Regions from separate parts of the Dyella japonica A8 genome, predicted to be linked through region 2. Evidence: predicted binding sites of a transcription regulator. Region 2 holds the regulator's gene; the other holds the start of a gene.

Region 1 (10,565 bases), 400 kb from region 2:
GCCGCAAAGCGCGACCACGAACAATCCGACCACGCCGCGACCGATGCGAGAGCTGGTACTTGCCATGGGGTTTCTCCTCTCGTTAGCGGTGCGCAAGCGCGGGCTGCCGCAGGCGGCAAGCGCTTTCGCAGAGGGAGTATGCATCGCAGGCGCCGGCACGACGCCAATACGTTCAAGCCACCATTTGGACGTCCAATCGCAGGACGCAGGCGCACAAACCCTGCAGCACCATCGTGACTGGCCGCAGAATTTGAACCATGCGCCCAAAAGCCAAAACACCGCATGAACATGGAGTAGCCGGGATGGAGTGGCGCAACTCAGGCACGCCCAACCACCTTGCGGAAGCGGCGCTCCTGCACCAGCCACATGCCGACCCCGTAGCCCGCGCCAGCAAGCAACCACCAAAGGACGACCGACTCCATGGTCGTGAGACGCGGATGCGGGATCACATAGGTCATCAGCAGAAACATGGGCAGGCCGTAGCACAGCAATCCACGAAACAGCACATACCTGAGCATGCCCTGCCCGCGAACCCTGGCCCAGCGATCAAATTCCCGATTTTTCATGCGTCCCTCCGCGACTTCTTCCTGACATGGAACACGCATGAAACGCGCGAGCGCCCCATGCGTTGAATCCCGGTGTGCCGGATCGACGGAATCTAGAACTCAGTCCACATGTCATCGGCCGTAGCCAGCGCCGGGGCTGGTGCCGCGCGATGACGCACCGCGGGCCGCGGCGTCGCCATCGCCGGCGGCCTGGCGCTTGCGCTGGCCGGGGCCGCCTGGACCACGGCCACATCGTGGGCGGCCTGGCCCTGCAGGGTGAAGTAGGCCACCTGGTTCATCAGAACCTGCGACAGGTCCAGCGTATTGCGGCTGGCAGCACTGGCCTCTTCCACCAGCGCGGCGTTCTGCTGCGTCACCTCGTCGAGCGTGGTCACGGCGTTGTTGACCTGTCCGATGCCCGCGGACTGCTCCTCGGACGCCGCCGCGATCACCTCGATGATGGTGCTCACCTCGCGCACGTCACCGGCGATGTCGTTGAGCACGGTGCCGGTGCGCTGGACCAGCGCCGCGCCCTCGCTCACCTTGTCGGTGGTGTCCAGGATCAGCGTCTTGATGTTCTTCGCTGCCGCACCGCTGCGCTGGGCAAGGTTGCGCACTTCGGTGGCCACCACCGCGAAACCGCGCCCCTGTTCGCCGGCACGCGCCGCTTCCACGGCCGCATTGAGCGCGAGCAGGTTGGTCTGGAAGGCGATCTCGTCGATCAACACCACGATCTCGCCCACTTCCTTGCTCGCCTGCGTGATCGCCTCCATCGCGCCCACCGCCGACCCGGCGATGTCGCGGCCTTCCTCGGCACGTTTGCGCATGCGCAACGCCATTTCGCGCGCCTGGTCCGCGCCTTCCGCGTTCTGCCTCACCGTGCTCGACAGTTCTTCCATCGACGCGGCGGTTTCCTCCAGCGAACTGGCCTGCTCCTGCGTGCGTTGCGAGAGATCGTCATTGCCCTGCGACAGGTCGCGCGCGGCGGACGTCACCTGCTCGGCCACGTCGCGCACCTGCGTCACGATGCCGGCGAGCTGGCGGTCCATGTCATCGAGCGAGCGCAGCGTGTCGCTGAATTCGTCGTTGCCGGTGACGACGGTGGCGTTGTTGAGCTTGCCCTGCTGGATCGCGCTGGCCAGCGCTCGCGCCTGGTCGAGCGGACGCGTCACCGCGCGGATCAGCGCCACGGCCACGCCGATGAGCACCATGATGGCGATCACCAGTACGCCAAGCGCCAGCTGCCAGGTGCGTTGGAAGCTCGCCGCCGCATCCTGCGCAGATTGTGCCGCCTGCTTTTCGTTGATCACCATCAACTGGTCGATCGCTGCCGTGGCCTTGCCCATTTCATCGGCGGCCTTGTTGATGTGGAACTGGCGCGCTTCCTCGCCCCTGCCCGCATCCAGCAGCTCGGCTTCGTGGCTGATGTCGGGACCGGCGGTCTTCATGAGTTCGTCGAAGGCCGTCGCGACCGTGCGCTCGTCGGCAGCGGAAATCATGCCCGGGTAGTAGCGCTTCCATGCGGTGATCAGCCGTTCGTGGCCTGCATTGATCCGCTTCACCGCATCGCGCCGCGTGGGATCGATGATGGAGCGGTTGAGTGCGAGGCGATCCTCGATGATGGCGCCGCGAGCTTCGCTGATGGCGGCCATCGCCTGCACGTTATTGCGGTACATGTCGTCGACCAGCGTATACGTGCTGCGCACGCCATACAGGCCGACAAGACCGATGAGCACGGCGACCGACAGGGCCAGGCCCATGCTCGCGATGATCTTCAAACGAATGGTGAAACGCATGGTGCCCACTTCCCGACAGAACTCCCCGTGTGGGAGGTATCGGCGCTGGACAGGCTTCCTTGACAGGTAATTTCTTGCGTCCCGCGTGACGCAGTCAGCGGTTTTTCAGGGAAAAAGGCCTACCGGGTGACGACGTCAGCGTCACGACAAGTTGTACGGCGCTGTCATTCCATGTGCTCGACATCGTCCGGCAATCTCACCCACGGGTGCATGCACTCCTCGAACACCGAGATGGTGGGTGCAGGGAACGCCGGCTGGGAGAACGCCCCCACCGGCACGCCGATCAGGCCTTCCATCGAATCGAGCTCGTAGTACACGGTGGCCCCGCACACCGGGCAGAAATGGAATGTCCCGGAGCCACCCGTATCGCCCTTGCGCACATAGGCGGTAGAGCGCCCCCGAATCACCACCGCCTCGGCGCGGAATCGCGCCTGCACGCCGAACACGCTGCCGGTGCGGCGCTGGCAGGCATGGCAATGGCAGATGGACACGCGCAACGGTTCCTCCGTGGTACGGAGCATGAGCTGGCGGCAACTGCAGGTGGCAACGCGTTGGGGCATCGGGTGCGGTCTTCGGCGAAGTAAATGGTGGTACGGGTGCCCCGTGCACTATACGCGTTCAGCACCACGCCACGCCGGTAGCTCCGCGATCACGCAGCCGCGTGGTACGGTCTTTCCGCCACCTCTTCCGGAGCCCGACCCGTGTCCAACTTCCGTCATTGGCTCACTGCCCTGCTCTCCGTTGCACTCACCATCGCCAGCCTGCCGGTCGCGGCAGAACAGCTGCGCGTGATGAGCTTCAATGTCCGCGTACCGGTCGCCGCGGATGGCCCCAACCGCTGGGAAGCCCGGCGTGACCTGATGGTGCGCACCATCCGCGAACAACACCCCGACGTGATGGGAACGCAGGAGCTGCACCAGGAACAAGGCGACTACATCGTGGCCAAACTGCCGCAGTACACCTGGTTCGGCATTGACCGTCGCGGCGGTCACGGTGACGAACACATGGGCGTGTTCTATCGCAAGGACAAACTGGTGCTGAAGGATTCGGGCAATTTCTGGCTGTCCGACACGCCCGACCAGCCGGGCAGCATCACGTGGGGCCATCCGTATCCGCGCATGGTCACCTGGGCGCTGTTCGAAGACAAAGCCAACGGCCGAACGTTCTACTACTACAACACCCACCTGCCCTACCGGGAAGAAGACGAGCCCGCGCGCGTCAAGGGCGCGAAGGAAATCCTCGGCCGGTTCGCGAAGCTGCCCACCAACGCGCCTTTCATCCTCACCGGTGACCTGAACGCCGACGCGAGCAGCCCGACGTATGCGCTGTTCGCCAAGGCCCTGACCGATACCCGCGCGGTGGCGCCGAAGGTGGAAGGCCCCGAAAAAACCTTCCACGACTTCACCGGCATCCCCACGCAGCGCATCGATTTCATCTTCGAGCGTGGCTTTGTGCCGACGCGTTTCGCCACGGTGACGACGCAGCAGGATGGACGCTACCCGTCCGATCACTTTCCGGTAGTGACGGATCTCGACTGGAAGTAAGGGCCTGTCGCAGCCCTGTGGGAGCGCACCCTGTGCGCGACGGGCATTCCAACTGCACCGCTCCGATCCCGGTCGCGCACAGGGTGCACTCCCACAAGAGCCTTTGCGGCGCTGATCGCAGGGCGGCACCTCACCGCCCCAACCTTTCCCGCTTTGCACGCATCGCCTGCTTCGCCATCGCGTTGAACTGACGACTGTGCTCACGCTGCTCATGTCGCGCCTGCTGCACACGTAGCGCCTCACGCCGCAGCTTGTGATAGTTCGCAAGGCGCCGCGTGTCCAGCACGCCAGCCAGCAAGGCTGCCTCCACTGCGCAGCCCACGTCGCCATCATGCTGGCAGTCACGAAAGCGGCACGCCGCTGCGAGCGCTTCGATGTCGCCGAACACCGCGCCCAACTCCGGCTTAGCGGCTGCCAGTCGCAACTCGCGCATGCCGGGCGTATCGATAACCCAGGCGCCGGACGGTGTCGGGAACATTTCGCGCGCGGTGGTCGTGTGACGCCCGCGCGCGTCGGCCTCGCGGATGCCTGAGGTGCGCTGCGTTGCCTCGCCGGTGATGCGATTGGCGAGCGTGGACTTGCCCACGCCAGACGAGCCGACGAACGCCACGGTCCGACCGGATGCCAGCCACGGTTCCAGTTGCGACACCGATGCACCATCCAGCGCATTCACCGCAACCACCGGCACGCCCGGCATCAGTTGTTCCGCGCTGGCGACATAGGCCGCCACGTCATGACCGCTGTCGGCCTTGGTCAGCACGATCACCGGCGTCACGCCCGCGTCGAGCGCAAGCGCGAGGTATCGCTCCAGGCGCGAGGCGTTGAAATCGTCATTGCACGACGACACCACGAACAACACGTCGAGATTGGCCGCGATGGACTGGCGTTGATGGTCACCGCCAGCGGCGATGCGGACCAGCACCGATTGCCGATCCAGCAGGCGCAGCACGCGATCGGCTTCGTGCTCGACCAACACCCAGTCGCCGACAGCGATACCTTCGTCGGTATCGATCAGCTGGTGCGGCAACACCACCGAAACCACGCCGCGCGAGCACATCACCAGCAGCGCATGGCGATGCAACGCCATGACACGCGCGGGGTACCCGGCTTCGAAATCGGCCAGCGTCAAATGTTGTGCGTACTCAGGCTGCCAGCCGAGCTGGTGCAGCGAAAACGTCTCAGAAGACATGGAAACACCCAGGTAACGAGGAAAACGACGGCCACGCGAATGGGGGCCGAACGAGTTGCCGGGGTGCGAAGCGAGGGAGTGGAAGCGCGCCAGCGGAAGGCTGGCAGGACGATCAGAAGCGCGACGACCCGGCAGAGGCTGCTGCAACAATCATTGTTCTTTTCCTCCTTTAGGCTGGGTTGACGGGAGGCGCAGAGTAGCCACGCGTGACGCGGCTTGCAAGTGCTGGTTTTCGTCAGTCATGACGCAACCTTGCCCGCGCGCTGAGCGTGGCGCACCATTGCACACGCTGGATGGAGCAGCGCACGAAGGCTGGCGACACCTGGCCAACCTTCGTTAACGCCGCGCCTGTCGATCAGGCCGCAAGATTGGCCGGCAGGGTGCCACCATTGGCCGCAAGCGCCTTCATCACTTCCTTGTGCAGCCAGATGTTCATGCTCGCGGAATCGTTCGTGTCGCCGGTATAGCCGAGCTCACCGGCCAGCTGCTTGCGATGATCCAGGCTGCTGTCCATGCCCAGTGCCTTCATCATGTCGACGATGGATACGCGCCAGTCGAGCGTTTGACCGCTTTCGCTGACGAAACGATCCATCACCACGGCTACGTCGACGCCCGACAGCGGAGCAACGGTCGGCGGTGCGGCCGGCGCCGCATCATTGGTGGCATCTGACGGTGCGACAACCGTCGGTGTAGCGCTGCCGGCGGTCGCTGTATCTGCCGTTGCCGTGGCGTTTGCCTTGCCGAAAAGCTTGTTGATGATGGTCCCGAAGATACTCATGGTCCTCGCCTTCTCTGAATGATGGTGCGTGCGACGTGCTCATCAATCTGCGCCGTCTCCGTGACGCTGGGATGACCACTTGGCGTAGGGGTATCGTGGGTTCAACGCGTCTTCAGCCGCGACGGCTTCTTCACCTGGGTCTGCGCGCTTTTCGCCGCCGCGGCGCGCAGAAGGCGACGGAACTTGGGGCATTCCATGTGGCTGGGGGCAGGACAGGCTGCCGCATGACGCAAGCCATCACGCAGCGACGACAGCTGCCTGATGGTCCTGTCCAGTTCGTCCGCCTTGGCGGCGAGCAGCCGGCGGTCGATCCGTGGTCTGCCGTCGCCGGCAAAGGTGCGACCTATCTCGTCGAGGGAGAAGCCCGCTGCGCGACCGAGCGCGATCAACGCCAGGCGTTCCAGCACGGCGGCATCGAACAGGCGCCGCAAGCCATGCCGGCCGCAGGAGGTGATAAGCCCCTTCTCTTCGTAGTAACGCAGGGTCGACGCGGGTACGCCGGATTGTTGCACCACCTGCCCGATATCCAGCAGCTTCATGCGCTTGACCTCAAGCTGACTTGAAGTGGCAGAGTTTAGCCCCTGCCCTCTACACGCTGGCAAGCGAGGTAGTCATGTCTTTTCCATCTCCCGCGATACCGACACAGTCGACGCTCTGGAACGGCCACGCCGGCAACGCCTGGGTCGACCTGCAACCGATCCTGGACGGGATGTTCCTGCCCTTGCAGCAACGACTGCTGGATGCCGTGCGCCATGAATCGCCACGCCGCGTGCTCGACGTAGGTTGTGGCACGGGCAGCACCACGCTCGCCATAGCCCGTCTGGTCGGCTCCGAAGGCCAATGCACCGGCATCGACATCGCTCAACCCATGGTCACAGCGGCACGTGCGCGCGCCGAGCGCGAAAGCGTGGCCGCGACATTTATCCAGGCCGATGCGCAGACTTGTGCGTTCGAGCCGCACGGCGTCGACATGATCGTGTCTCGCTTTGGTGTGATGTTCTTTGAGCGCCCCATCGACGCCTTCGCCAACTTGCGGCGTGCTTCGCGCCCAAGCGGTCTGCTCAACGTCATCGCTTGGCGAGGCGCGGCGGAGAACCCATTCATGACGACCGCCGAGCGCGCAGTCGCGCCGATGCTCGATTTGCCGCCACGCCAGCCTGGCGCGCCGGGCCAGTTCGCCTTTGCGAACAAGGACCAGGTCGGCCTGATCCTTCGGGACAGTGGCTGGCACGATATCGACATTCAGCCCGTCGACGTCGAGTGCACGCTTCCCGCGCGGGACCTGGCCGACGTCTTCTGCCGCCTCGGCCCCGTGGGTCTGGCGTTGCAACAGGCAGACGAAGCCACGCGTGCGAAGGTCATCGACGCGGTGCGCCCCGCATTCGATTCTTACGTGCAGGGCGATGAGGTTCGCTACACGGCGGCATGCTGGGTGATCCGCGCACGGCCCCTCCCTAAGGGGGAGCGCGCGTGACTGACATCCTGCCCGCGCTATGGCCCACCGTGCTCACCGGCATCGGCGCCACCGTCGTGGTGGACCTTTGGTCGATACTTCGCGAGCGGTGGCTGGGCGTCCCCGCGCTCGACTTTGCGATGGTCGGCCGCTGGGTCGGCCACCTCTTCCGCGGCCGGTTTTTCCATCGGCCCATCGCCGCGACACCGCCTGTCGCGGGCGAACGAACGCTCGGCTGGATGACCCACTACCTGATCGGCATCACCTTCGCCGCCCTGCTGCCAGCCATGTTTGGCAGCCACTGGTTCTGCGAACCCACGATCGGTCCGGCAGAGCTGGTGGGCATCGGTAGCGTGGTGGCGCCATTTTTCATCATGCAACCGGCGCTCGGGGCCGGGATCGCGGCCAGCCGCACGCCGCGCCCGGCCATGGTGCGCATGCACAGCCTGGTGACTCACGCGATATTCGGACTGGGCCTGTATGCCACAGGGAACGTGCTGCGCATGTTGCCTGTGGCGTCGTTCTGCTGAGTGCCGCGTTATTGCGGTATCGCCAGGCATTCCATGACTTCGACCGAATCCCCCGGGAAGATCGTGAAGTGCGGGTGGCCTTCGAACAACTTCGCTGCGGCCTCGTGCGATTCGGCCCGCACAATGGTGTAGGCAGTGAGCTGATTCTTGATCTTCTCGACGCCGTCCCTGGACACGCGCAAGGTCTTTCCCAACGGCGTGCCGGTATCGACGATGACGTCCTGGTGGCTCATCACCCAACGGCCCCAGGCCTCGATGCCCGCACGCTCGCGTTCCTTGCTCTGCGCTTCGCTCAGGTCCGCCCAGCCGGACGCCTTGATCGCCGCCTCGGTACCGATGAACACCGCCAGGAAGTTCTTCATGATTCGCTCCGACATGCGCTTGTTGGGGAAGCCATGGTGGCGCGGATCGCCGGATCCGTGCACTGGCTCAGGCCAAGGATAGGCATCGGCAAATTATGTTAAAGAACATATTCAGCGCCGTTGCAGCGGAGCGCGCTGCAACCGCCTGGCATCCCCTCAGCCCATCTCGTTCCCGCGATGCAGGTGGATACCCAGCTCCGTCGCCAGTTCACGCATCGGTTCGACATTCCGCGAAAGCGTCATCCAGCCGGCGACACTGTCATCGTCCGTGTCGAGCAGCCACAAGGTGTACCCATGCGGCGCCAGGTTGTCATAGGCCGTGGTGAGCAGGTCGGCGGTATCGATATCGGCGTGGAACTCATCCTCATCCGTATCGCCGTCCCAATCGATCGCCAGATTCCAGCGCGCCGACAGTTCGTCGATGGCCTGCACCAACGTCCGCGTATCGCCGGCCTCCACATGGAATGCCGAACGCCAGTCAGCCACCTGGCCCACCACCTCTGCCACGTCGACCTCGTCGTCGGGCGTACCACCCACCGCCTCGCGATAAGCGGCGAACTGCTGGAAGGCCGCATCGTCGTCGCCAGGGTTGATGAGCAGGAAGAGCTGCCAGACGTAGGCATCCAACGAGTCGTCGTCATCATCGAAGCCATGGTCGGCGTCGTGGTCGTAATCGGAAGGCGCCATGCGTGCATCACCGGAAGAAGAAGCGCCACGGACGTGGCCGTCGCATTGTCGGACGTGTCACGCGGGAGCGAAAGGGTTTGCCTTGCGCCCCAGTTCCACGCCCTGCCCGCGCGCCGGGCGTTTCCCGCGTGGCGCAGACCGGCGACGCAGGGGCGGGCCGTCGACTCGCCCGCCCCGCATCACGCTCAGGCCGCCGCCTGGATGGCCGCGCCGAGTTCTTCGTTCGTATACGCCTTGCCGCCGATGCCCCAGGCACCGTCCACCGCATAGGTGACGTTGACGAAGGTCCGCTCGCGCGGATGCGCGCCGGCCTTGAGCGTATCGATGATGTCGGTGACCTCGCCAATGAAGGCCTGTTTGACCTCGGCCGTGGGGAAGGTCACGGTGGGCACCTTCACCTCGATCACGGCCAGCGAGTGGAACCCGCCGCCGACGTAGCTTTCCGATTCAGGGCTCACCAGCAGGTGGCCGATCACATTGGGCGCCATGAAGGCATTGTCGGCGAGGCCGTGGACGCGCAGCAGCGCCTCGGCGACGCGTGGCAACACATCGCGCTCACCCTTGGCGGTGAGCAGGCCCTTGGTTACCTGGACTGAGATAGGCATAGCAACAACTCCTTGGATTCACGAGGGGATCGAATCAGAGCTCTTGTTCATGCGTCACGGCCGCCATATAACGGTCGTGATGCCACGATCGTTTCATAACGATCGTTATGCCGTCAAGCACCAAATAGTGATCGTTATGTGGAGGTGTCATATGGCCCACCGGCCCGGTCAGAAGGAAGAGAGCAAGGCAAAAATCCTGCGGAGCGCCAGCCGCGGCTTCCGCAGCCGGGGCTTTGGGGCCTCCGGCGTGGACGGCCTGGCGAAAGATGCCGCTGTCACTTCCGGCGCGTTCTACGCCCACTTCAAATCCAAGGCGGATGCCTTCCGCGAAGCCGTGGTCGAAGGCCTGGCGGAACTGAAGGACGCTGTGGAAACCATGCGCGCCCAGCGCGGCGCGCGCTGGCACAAGGAGTTCATCGACTTCTATCTCGGCGACCGCCGCACCTGCGAGCTGGCCGACAGCTGCACCCTGCAAAGCCTCTCCGGCGAGGTGGCACGCGCCGATGACGACACCCGTGCAGCCTTCGAAACCGAACTGCGCGGCATCATCGACGCGGTGGCCGGCGGCCTGGAGGGCACGCCCAAGGCGAAGCGCGAGGAAGCCATCAGCCTGCTCGCGCTACTGGTGGGTAGCGTCACACTGGCACGCGCGGTGAAAGACCCTGCCATGAGCACCGACATTGCGACGGCCGTGCGCAAGGCCGCGCTTGGACTGCATGCGCGCACCTGATCCGCCGCCCGGATACCGCTGCATCCGGGCCACGATCACTTGCCCTGCTGATCCGCGCTCACCTTGGTGAAGTAAGCGCTGAGAGGCGCTACATCGCTGTCATCGATAGGCGCGCCATAGACCTTGCGCATCTTGGTGATCTCGGCCGTCCACTCCTCCTGCGTCAGCGCGGGCTGCTTCAGCACCATGCCGGCGGAATGGCAGATAAGGCATTTGCCGGTGAGTTCCGAACCGGGCCCTGGCGGAAACGAGGTGTGGCTGACCGGAAGATCCACCGACACCGAGTGGATGGCGATGGGAGCGGGACGAACCGTCTGGGCGCCTGCCGGGTGCAACGCACCCACGC
Region 2 (10,565 bases):
GAAGGCCAGCAGCAGCGTCATCAGGTCGGCATAGGGGATCGCCCATGCCTCGTGGTTGACGTGGTCCTCGTGATGTTTTTTCTTCCTGGCCACGATGCTGCGCCCGGTTACGCCAGGTAGCCTTGAAGCTTGGCTTCGATCTGGCGCGGGTTGGCGCCTTCGGCGATCGCGACCAGGCCTTCGATCAGGATTTCGCGCATCTGCGTCTGCTTGTGGATCAGCGCCTTCAAGCGGGCCGACATCGGCAGCATCAGCAGGTTGGCCAGCGCCACGCCGTAGATGGTGGCCACGAACGCGGCGGCGATGCCGTGGCCGAGCTTGCTCGGGTCGGCCAGGTTCTGCATCACCGCCATCAGGCCCATCACCGCGCCGATGATGCCCATGGTCGGCGAGAAGATGCCGGCGTTCTCGAATACCTTCGCACCGGCCAGGTCGTGATGCTCGCGCGCGCCCACTTCCACTTCCAGCACGCCGCGGATGGCCTCCGGCTCGCTGCCGTCGACCAGCAGTTGCAGGCCCTTGCGCACGAACGTGTCGCTTTCCGAATCGATCTGCGGTTCCAGGCCCAGCAGGCCCTGGCGGCGCGAAATCTCGCTCCAGCCCACGATGCGGCTGATCAGGTCCGATGGCTGATGCTGCGGCGGCTTGTACACCAGCGGGAACATCGACATGGCGTGCTTGAGCACCTTGCCGGAGTTCTGCACCAGCAACGCGGCGATGGTGCCCAGGAACACAATGACGAACGCGGCCGGGTTCCACAGCGCTTCCACGCTGGAACCCTTGAGGACGGTGCCGACGATGATGACGATGAACGCCAGGATCGTGCCGATGAGACTTACCAGGTCCATGGTCAGCTATTCACACGCAGAGTGGGGAGGAGTTGACCGTCTGCGCCGGACAAACCGGCCAGATCCATCACCAGCGCCAGACGGCCGTCGCCGGTAACCGTCGCACCCGCCACGGCGGGCACGCCTTCGAACAGGGGACCGAGCGGTTTCACCATCACGTCTTCGCGGCCGATCACCTCGTGCACCAGGCAACCCAGGCGCATGTGGCCGATGTGCAGCACCACCACGTGACGGCCCGACGGGCCTTCCACGCCGACCCAGCCGCCAAGGTCTGCCAGCGCCAGCGCGCGACCGCGATGCGAGGCCACGGCGCGGCCGTCGAGCTGTTGCTGCTGGCCCGGCGCCAGCTCGAACACCTCGTCCACGTTGCTCAGCGGCAGCGCGAGCAGGCGCGCTCCCACGCGCACCATCAGCACGCGCTGGATCGCCAGCGTCAGCGGCACGGCCAATTCCAGCGTGCTGCCCTTGCCCAGCTGTGAGCGCACGGAAAGCGTGCCGCCCAGTTCCACCACGCGCGTCTTCACCACGTCCATGCCCACGCCACGACCGGAGATGTCGGAGACGGTGGCCGCCGTGCTGAAGCCGGGGCGGAAGATGATTTCGTAGCATTCGTTCTCGGTAAGGCGCGAGGCCTGCGCCTCGTCCATCAATCCTTTCTCCACCGCCTTGCGGCGCAGGACCTCGGGATTCATGCCGCGCCCGTCGTCGGACACGGTGATAACGATGCGCTCGCCGCGCTGACTCGCACCCAGCGTCACCTTGCCCTTGCGCGGCTTGCCGGCGCGCTCGCGTTCTTCCGGCATTTCCAGGCCGTGGTCGAGCGCATTGCGGATCAGGTGCACCATGGGGTCGGCAAGCGCCTCGACCAGGCTGCGGTCGAGATCAGTGCCCTCGCCTTCCTGCACCAATTCCACGTCCTTGCCGAGCTGGCGCGACAGGTCGCGAACGATGCGCGGAAAACGCTGGAACAAGCGGCCGACCGGCTGCATGCGCATGCCGAGTACGGCGTTCTGCAGGGCGTCGGCGACGCGATCCAGTTCCGTGGCGGCCAGTTCGAGCGTTTCGTCGCCGTTCTTGGCCGCGAGGCTCAGCAGGCGATTGCGCACCAGCACCAGTTCACCGGCGCGGTGCACGAGTGCATCGAGGCGCGCGGTGTCCACGCGCACGGTGTTTTCCGGCGCAGGGGCTGCGGCCTTTGCCGAAGCAGCGGGCGCCGGCGCGGGAGCGGCCACCGGTGCGGATGCCTGCGTGCCCGGCACGCCACCCTTGCCATGGAGATTGTCGAGCAGCGACTCGAATTCGTCGTCGGAAATCGTGCCGGCCGTGGTGGCCGCCGCCGGCGCTTCCACCGCACCGGGCATGCCGCCCTTGCCGTGCAGATTGTCCAGCAAGGCCTCGAATTCGTCGTCGGTGATGCTGCCCGAGGACGATTCCGCCGCCGGTGCGCCCGGTGCGCCACCGGTGCCATACAGGCTGTCCAGCAGGGCCTCGAATTCCGAATCGTCAATGGTGCCGTCACTGGGCGGCGGCGCCACCGGCGGAGCGACGGGCTTGGGCACCGGCTTGGGAGCCGCCGCACCGGGCATCAAGCGCTGCAGCAGCGCCTGCGGCGGCATCGCCATCGGCTGGCCACCGGCCAGCGCGGCCATCATGTCGTTGAGCAGATCCAGCGCTTCGAGCAGTGCGTCCATGCGCGCGGCATCGAGCAGCAGCTGCCCGTTGCGCGCCACGTTGAGCAGGTCCTCGGCGTGATGGCACAACTGCACCATCGGCTCGATGGCCAGAAACCCTGCGCCGCCCTTCACCGTGTGGAACGCGCGGAACACGGCGTTCAGCAGCTCGGCGTCGCGCGGCGAGCCTTCCAGCCCGATCAACTGTTCACCCAGGCGCTGCACCAGCTCCCCGGCTTCCACCAGGAAATCGTTGCGCAGCTCGCTGTCCAGCGTGGGATCCATCAGGCGTGTGTCCTTGGTGCTTGTTCATGAACCCGGCATTGCTTCACCGTCATTCCAGCGAAAGCGGGAGGCGCTTCATCAACAGCCGGATGGCTGGTCATCCAGTGACTTTCACGCCATGCCAAAGTCACTGGATCCCCGCTTTCGCGGGGATGACGGTGAGGAAGTAGCCGCCATACCGAGATCATGACCAGGCTCTTAGAAACCGAATTCGCTCAGCAGGCGATCCGCCTCGTCCTGGCTGGTCACCTTCACCGGGCCCGCGGCGGCTTCACCCGTTGCCAGCGCGCCGGTCAGGCTCACCAGTTCCAGCAGCGAGTTCTCCACGCTGCCGATGAAGTTCACGACTTTCTTGATGCGCTGGCCGGACAGGTCCTGCCACGACTGCGCCACCACGAAATCGGCCATGCCTTCGCGGTATTCGTTGGCGAACGACTGCGCCTGCGTGGCCAGCACGTGGGCAACGTCGCCTTCGCTCGTGCCCTCGATCACCGCGCTGGCGTTGGCGGCCAGCGTCTCGGCCTGCGGGCGCATGCGCTCGGCGAAGTCGAGCGTGCGGTGCGCGGCCTGCGAGCTCATTTCCAGCACGTCCTGCAGGTGCTTGCGCGCGTCGGCGACGCTGCCCGGCACGCCTTCCTGCGCGAGGTCGCCGCCCAGGCGGCGCACGGCATCGTGCAGGTCGCGGGCCAGCAGGCCCAGGGCGCGGAACAGGCGCTGCTCGCGCTGGCGTACCAGCACGTCGAGCGCCTGTTCGAAGGCAGCACCGTCGGTGCTGTTGAGAAGATCGTGCAGTTCCTGCGGCATCGATTCGCCGGCTAGCAGGGAGACTTGTGCGTTCATGCGTTGGCTCCGCTGGCGGCCAGGCGTTCGAAGATCTTGCTGAGTTTTTCCTGCAGGGTGACGGCGGTGAACGGCTTGACGATGTAACCGTTCACGCCCGCCTGCGCGGCGGCGATGATCTGGTCGCGGTTGTTTTCCGCGGTGACCATGAGCACCGGCATGCCCTTGAGCGAAGGCTCGGCGCGGATGGCGCGCAACAGGTCGATGCCCGTCATGTTGGGCATGTTCCAGTCGGTCACGACCATGTCGAAGGCGTTGTTGCGCAACATGGTCAGCGCGTTCTCGCCGTCGTCGGCTTCCTGGATCAGCGTATTGCTGAAACCGAGCTCGACCAGCAGGTTGCGAACGATGCGCCGCATGGTGGAAAAGTCGTCCACCACGAGGATCTTCATATTCTTGTCCAAACGCTTTCTCCGCTGCGCGTCACTTGGCTAGATGTGGTTGCTGAAACGACTGCTTGTACTGGGCGCCAACCCGATGGCCGCCGCGCTGCGAGAACCGAGAGCCCGTCTCTTCCGCTCCGGCGATCGCGCCCGTGTTACATGCCTTTCGTTCCCTTGCGTTGTTTCGCTGACCTCTCGGCCTGCCCCTCATGCCAACCGCTCATGCGCGCACGCAAGCGCACGATGGCCTGGCCGTGGATCTGGCACACGCGCGACTCCGTCACACCGAGCACCGCGCCAATCTCCTTGAGGTTCAGCTCTTCCTCGTAATACAGGGACATCACCAGCTGCTCGCGTTCCGGCAGACTGCCGATGGCCTCCACCAGCGCCTCGCGCATGCCTTCGTGCTCGACGCTGTCGGCCGGGCTGAGGCTGTCGCCGTCGACCACGTCGAACGCCGCGCCACCGTCCGCGTCGTCCGGCGCGGAGAGGCTGAGCAGGCGCGCGCTCGCGGCATCCGCCAGCACCTGGTGATATTCCTCGGCACCCATGCCCAGTCGCCGCATCACTTCGGCGTCATCGGCATCCGCACCGGTTTCGATTTCAATCTGACGAACGACCTCCGCCATTTCGCGCACTTTTCGATGCACCGACCGTGGGGTCCAGTCGGTGCGCCGCAATTCATCGAGCATCGCGCCACGGATGCGGATACCCGCAAACGTCTCGAAGCTCGCGTTCTTGCCGGTGGTGAAATTGCGGGCAGCCTCCAGCAAACCGATCATGCCGGCCTGAATCAGGTCGCTGACGTCCACGCTGGGCGGCAGGCGACCCATCAGGTGATAGGCGATCCTGCGTACCAGGGGCGCGTGCTGGCGAACCAGTTCGTCGGCACTCTGCCGCTGCAGCTGCAGATATTCGGAAGCCACGCTCATGTCACCACCCCGTCGCTACTGCGGCCTGCCTGCTGAAAAAGGCGATGCGGTCCAGGCCCAGTCGCTCGGGTTCACCCCATGTATCGACCGCACCCGCCAATTGCTTGAATGCCTGCCCCGAACGGCTCGACGGCCACAGATCCACCACCGCGCTCTGGCGGCGGATGGCCTGCTTGAGCCGTTCGTCGTGCGGGACATGCCCCATGAATTCCAGCGCCACGTCCAGGAAGCGGTCGCACACCCGTGCGAGCTTCTGGTGCAACTGCTTGGCCTCGCCCAGGTTGCGCACCATGTTCGCCACCATGCGGAAGCGGCGCACGCCGAAATCGCGGCTCAGCACCTTGAGCAAGGCGTAGGCATCGGTCAGCGAGGCCGGCTCGTCGCACACCACCACCACCACGTCGTCCGCCGCCGCGGCGAACATCGCCACGTTGTCGGACAACCCGGCGGCCGTATCCACCACCAGGTAGTCCGGCGGCGTGATCAGATCGTCGAAGGCACGGATCACCGCCGCGTGCTCGCCGGCACCGAGCTGGGCAAGCCGGCGCGTGCCCGAGCCGGCCGGCACGACCTTCAGGCCGTGCGGCGCGGGCATCAGCAGCTCGTCGATGGTGCAGCTGCCGTCCAGCAGGTGGCCAATGTGGCGCGTGGGCGTCAGGCCCAGCAGCACGTCAATGTTGGCCAGGCTCATGTCCGCGTCGAGCAGGATCACCTGGCGCCCTTCCCTGGCGAGCGCCATGCCCAGGTTCACCGATACGGTGGTCTTGCCCACGCCGCCCTTGCCACCGGCGACCGCGATGGCGCGGCAACGCTTGCGCGGCGCCACCCCGCTCAGTCCATAGGCCTGGTCCTGCACCGGCGCCTGCCGGCTATGTCGTTCGGTCAGCGCACGCAACATGCTCTCCAACCCCATCGCCTGGTTCATTGCGAAAACACCGCTCATGCGCTTGCCACCGCTAGTCCGAAACGATCCGCCATGACCATGTCATCCGCCGCCGTGTTGCCCTTGAGCACCTGCGCGGCACGGCACACCAGCACCCGCGCATCGGCGGTGGCGATGTCCTCCGGCACGCGCTGGCCGTCGGTGATGTAATCGAGCGCGAGACGGTGACGGATCAGCACCGACAGCGCGCCGCCGAGGCTGGGGGCCTCGTCGAGTTTGGTGAGGATGCAGGCGTGCGGCTGCACCGGCAGGTAGGCGCGCACGGCCTCGTCCAGCGAGGAGGCGTGCGCGTTCGCCGCCAGCACCAGGCAGGCGCGCAGGTCGCCACCGTTGCGCAGCACGTCCAGTTGTTCCGCCAGGCGCGGATCGCCACCGGCGAGGCCGGCGGTATCCACCAGCACGGTGTGATGGCCGCGCAGCAGCTCCAGTACGTGGCGCAGGCTGTCGGCGTCGTAGGCGGGATATACGCGCACGCCGAGCAGGCGGCCATAGTGTTCCAGCTGCGCCGCCGCGCCGATGCGGTAATGGTCGGTGCTCACCAGCGCGACCTGCGATGCGCCATGGCGCATCACCGCGCGCGCGGCGAGCTTGGCGATGGTGGTGGTCTTGCCCACGCCGGTGGAACCGACCAACGCGGTGACGCCGCGACGCTCGGATTGGTCGCGCGGGCTGATCGACAGGCTGCGGCTCAACACGCCCAGCGGCAGGTAACGCGCCTGTTCGGCGTTGATTTCGACGGGAAGCTCGCCCACCAGCTGGCGCGCGACGTCCGGCTCGATACCCAGGCGGGTCATCTCGCGCAGGATGCGGGCACGCATCGGCTGGCGGCGCTCCATGTCGTTCCAGATCAGGCTCGACAGCTGCGTCTCCAGCAGGTCGCGCAGGCTGCCCAGTTCGGCGCGGACACGTGCGGTGTCCTGCAGGGCGCGTTCGAGCAGCGGGTGGATCGAGGCCGGCACGTCGGCGGCATCGCCCGCGTGCGCCGCTTCGGTCATCGCGGGCTTTGGCTCGACGGCCCGGCTGGCCGGGGTGACCGGGGCTTCCACGGTCCGGACCACGGACGCTTCGGCCACCGGTTCCACGCGGGGCGGCATGGCGCGGCGCGAGAGCGACACCGTCACGCCTTCGTCGTCGCGACGGCTGGCCGTCGGCAGCGGCGGCGGCGTGACGTCGGAACGTCGCGCGGCAACCGTCTTCATCTCGACAGCCGGCGCGGGAGCGACGGCGCGGTTTTCCACTTCCAGCGGGGCGCCGTGGCGTGCCGCTTCGCGAACCAGGGCTTCGTCGAAATCGACAGCGGCGATGATCTCGATGCCGTCATCCATCCGGCGGGTGGACAGGATGACCGCATCCGGCCCCTGGTCCTCGCGCACCGCACGCATGGCCTGGCGCATGTCAGGGGCCACGAAACGCTTGATCTTCATGCCTTGTGGCTCCGCGACACGGTGGCGAGCAGTGCGTGGCCCGAACGCACGGCCATGCCTTGCATGCCGTTCGCCGCAGCCCCCGAAAGCCGGCTTGTTGCGCCTTCGCTACGCATCCCTCATTCCTTCGCTCGTCTGTTCGTTTAACGGCCCAGCGCCTGCACCAAACGCACTCGGCGGTTGTCCGGCACTTCGTTGTAGGCCAGTACGTGCAGGTTCTGTGCCACATGACGGGTGAAGCGCGCGAGCCACGGACGGAGCTGCGGCGCGACCAGCAAAACCGCCGGTTCGCCGCTCATTTCCTGCTTGCGGGCGGCGTCGGCGACACCCTGCTGCAGGCGGTCTGCCAGGCCCGGTTCCACCGCGGCGCCCGCCACGCCGCCATTGGCGAGCGATCCCATGAGGATCTGCTCCAGTTCCGGCGCCAGCGTGATGACCGGGATCTCCGTGCCCAGCCCCGAGATCTCCTGCACGATCTGGCGCCCCAGCGCCACGCGCACGGCGGCCGTGAGCGCGCCGGGATCCTGACTCTGGCCGGCGTGTTCCGCCAAGGATTCGACGATGGAGCGCATGTTGCGGATCGGCACCCGCTCGGCCAGCAGGTTCTGCATGACCTTGACCACCACACCCAGCGACAGACGCTTGGGCACCAGATCTTCCACCAGTTTCGGCGCGGTCTGGGCCAGGCGGTCCAGCAACTGCTGCACGTCCTGGTGGCTGAGCAGCTCGTGCGCGTGGCTCTGCAGGATGTGCGAAAGGTGCGTGGCGATGACGGTGGCCGGGTCGACCACGGTGTAGCCCAGGCTCTGCGCGGTCTCGCGCTGGCCCGGCTCGATCCACAGGGCCTCCAGGCCAAACGCCGGATCGCGCGTGGGAATGCCCTGCAGGCCGTCCTGCACGCGGCCGGGGTTGATCGCCAGCAGGCGATCGTTGTGCACCTCGGCCTCGCCCATCGGCACGCCCATCAGGGTCACGCGATAGGTGTTCGGGCCCAGGTCCAGGTTGTCTCGGATATGCACCGCCGGCACCAGGAAGCCCATCTCCTGCGACAGCTTGCGGCGCACCGACTTGATGCGGCCCATCAGCTCGCCGCCCTGGTGCGTGTCCACCAGCGGAATGAGTCGATAACCCACTTCCAGCCCCAGTGGATCAACGCTGGCGACGTCTTCCCAGCCCAGCTCCAGGCGCTCCGTCGGGGGGGCGGCCGGCGGCGGCACGTCGGCGGCGGCCTTGGCTACGCGTTCCTGCGCCTCACGCTCGCGCTTGATCATCAGCCACGCGGCGCCGCCGCAGGTGCCGCCCAACAGCAGGAAGGCGATGTTCGGCATGCCCGGGATCAGGCCCATCACGCCCAGCACCACGCCGGCCACGGCCAGTGCGCGCGGCTGGCCGAACAGCTGGCCTACCAGCTGCTTGCCCATGTCGGTGGACTTGGACACGCGCGTAACGATCACGGCAGTGGCAATGGACAGCATCAGCGACGGCACCTGCGCGACCAGGCCATCACCGATGGTGAGCAGCGTGTACGTCTTGGCTGCCTCGCCGGCGGAAAGGCCGTGCTGCAGGATGCCGACGAAGAAGCCGCCGACGATATTGATGATCAGGATCAGGATGCCCGCCGTGGCGTCGCCACGCACGAACTTGGAGGCACCGTCCATCGAGCCGTAGAAGTCCGCTTCCTCGCGCACTTCCTGGCGACGCTCGCGTGCCTGTTCCTGGTTGAGCAGGCCGGCGTTGAGGTCGGCATCGATGGCCATCTGCTTGCCGGGCATGGCATCCAGGGTGAAGCGCGCCGTCACTTCGGACACGCGCGTGGCGCCCTTGGTCACCACTACGAAGTTGATGATGGTGAGGATGGCGAACACCACCAGGCCCACGGCGAAGTTGCCGCCGATGACGAACTCGCCGAAGGCCTCGATCACCTTGCCGGCCGCGCCGGGACCGTCATGGCCGTGCAGCAGCACCACGCGGGTGGAGGCGATGTTCAGCGCCAGTCGCAGCAGGGTCGCCATCAGCACCACGGTGGGGAACGCGGCGAATTCCAGCGGGCGCATCACGTAGATCACCGCCAGCAGGATCACCAGCGACAGCGCGATGTTGAAGCTGAAGAGCATGTCGAGGATGAAAGGCGGCAGCGGCAGCATCATCATCGCCAGCGCGGCGAGCATGATCACCGGCGCGCCGAGTCCGCGGCGGCCAAGGGACTTCAGATTGCCGAGGGCAGTAGCGTTGGCCATGGTGTTTCCGTCAGAACTTGTAGGGACCCATCAGGTCCGGATCGACATCGGGTTGCGGCGCCGTCGGCGGCGGCTCGCCGCGCGACACCGCCTGCTTGAGCTGGAACACGTACGCGAGCACCTGCGCCACGGCGACGTAGAGCGTCGAAGGAATCTCGCGATCGAGCTGGGTGGTGGCATACAAAGCGCGTGCCAACGGCGGCGCTTCCACCACGGGAATACGATGACTGGAGGCGACCAGGCGGATCTGCATGGCCAGTTCGTCCATGCCCTTGGCGATCACACGCGGTGCGCCCATGCGGCCTTCGTCATAGCGCAAGGCCACGGCGAAGTGCGTGGGGTTGGTCACCAGCACGTCCGCCTTGGGCAGCTCCTGCATCATGCGCCTGCGCGCCATCTGGAACTGCATCTGGCGAACGCGCGCCTTGAGCTCGGGGTTGCCGTCGCTCTCCTTCGCCTCATCCTTCAGTTCCTGGCGCGTCATGCGCAGGCGCTTGGTGTGGTCGAACTTCTGGTACAGCGCATCCGCGCCGCCGATCAACGCAAGGATGGAGCCGAACAGCAGCGCGCCATGGCCGAGCAGGCTCATGGCCTTCACCGTGCCCGCGCCGACTTCGCCGCGACCGGTGGACATCAGGTCGTTCTGCCAGCCCTTGAGCACCATCAGCAGCACACCGCCGATCAGCAGCAGCTTCAGCAGCGACTTGCCCAGCTCCACCAGGCCGCGCATGGCGAAGATGCGGCCCAGGCCGGCGATGGGATCGAGCCGCTCGAACTTCGGCTGCAACGCCTCGGCGCTGAAATTAAGGCCGCCCAGCAATACGGGCGCGGCCAGCGCGGCGAGCACCGTGGCCAAGGCCACCGGCGCGAACAGCGCGAACGCCTCGTGCATGGCCATGGACAGCACGCGGCCCGGCAGTTGGTCGCTGAACAAGGCGTCGCGCCCGTAACTCAGGCCAAGGCTGTAGATGCGGCGCACATGCAGCATCGAACCTTCGCCGCC

Evidence for each region. The regulator FliA, encoded in region 2, starts transcription of late flagellar genes. The targets are predictions, from matches to a motif close to TAAAGTTTNNCNNNCNNNGGCCGATAA.
Region 1: a site for FliA is predicted at 2,378-2,404, ahead of HY57_RS20355 (methyl-accepting chemotaxis protein). Genes of this name have one in related genera too.

Annotation. Positions count from the first base shown of each region.
Region 1 covers NZ_CP008884.1:4,768,816-4,779,380, forward strand. Annotated here, with positions in the region: gene HY57_RS20345 (OmpA family protein) at 1-66, opposite strand, end outside; gene HY57_RS20350 (hypothetical protein) at 318-566, opposite strand; gene HY57_RS20355 (methyl-accepting chemotaxis protein) at 659-2,341, opposite strand; gene HY57_RS20360 (GFA family protein) at 2,506-2,862, opposite strand; gene HY57_RS20365 (endonuclease/exonuclease/phosphatase family protein) at 3,043-3,885, shown strand; gene rsgA (ribosome small subunit-dependent GTPase A) at 4,016-5,074, opposite strand; gene HY57_RS20375 (DUF3597 domain-containing protein) at 5,430-5,852, opposite strand; gene HY57_RS20380 (helix-turn-helix domain-containing protein) at 5,954-6,391, opposite strand; gene HY57_RS20385 (class I SAM-dependent methyltransferase) at 6,466-7,326, shown strand; gene HY57_RS20390 (DUF2938 domain-containing protein) at 7,323-7,835, shown strand; gene HY57_RS20395 (hypothetical protein) at 7,844-8,197, opposite strand; gene HY57_RS20400 (DUF6630 family protein) at 8,354-8,884, opposite strand; gene HY57_RS20405 (tautomerase family protein) at 9,070-9,489, opposite strand; gene HY57_RS20410 (TetR/AcrR family transcriptional regulator) at 9,641-10,219, shown strand; gene HY57_RS20415 (hypothetical protein) at 10,255-10,565, opposite strand, start outside.
Region 2 covers NZ_CP008884.1:4,372,174-4,382,738, forward strand. Annotated here, with positions in the region: gene motD (flagellar motor protein MotD) at 1-93, opposite strand, end outside; gene HY57_RS18595 (flagellar motor protein) at 108-848, opposite strand; gene HY57_RS18600 (chemotaxis protein CheA) at 851-2,803, opposite strand; gene HY57_RS18605 (protein phosphatase CheZ) at 3,002-3,643, opposite strand; gene cheY (chemotaxis response regulator CheY) at 3,640-4,047, opposite strand; gene HY57_RS18615 (RNA polymerase sigma factor FliA) at 4,182-4,958, opposite strand; gene HY57_RS18620 (P-loop NTPase) at 4,960-5,883, opposite strand; gene flhF (flagellar biosynthesis protein FlhF) at 5,898-7,325, opposite strand; gene flhA (flagellar biosynthesis protein FlhA) at 7,469-9,562, opposite strand; gene flhB (flagellar biosynthesis protein FlhB) at 9,573-10,565, opposite strand, start outside.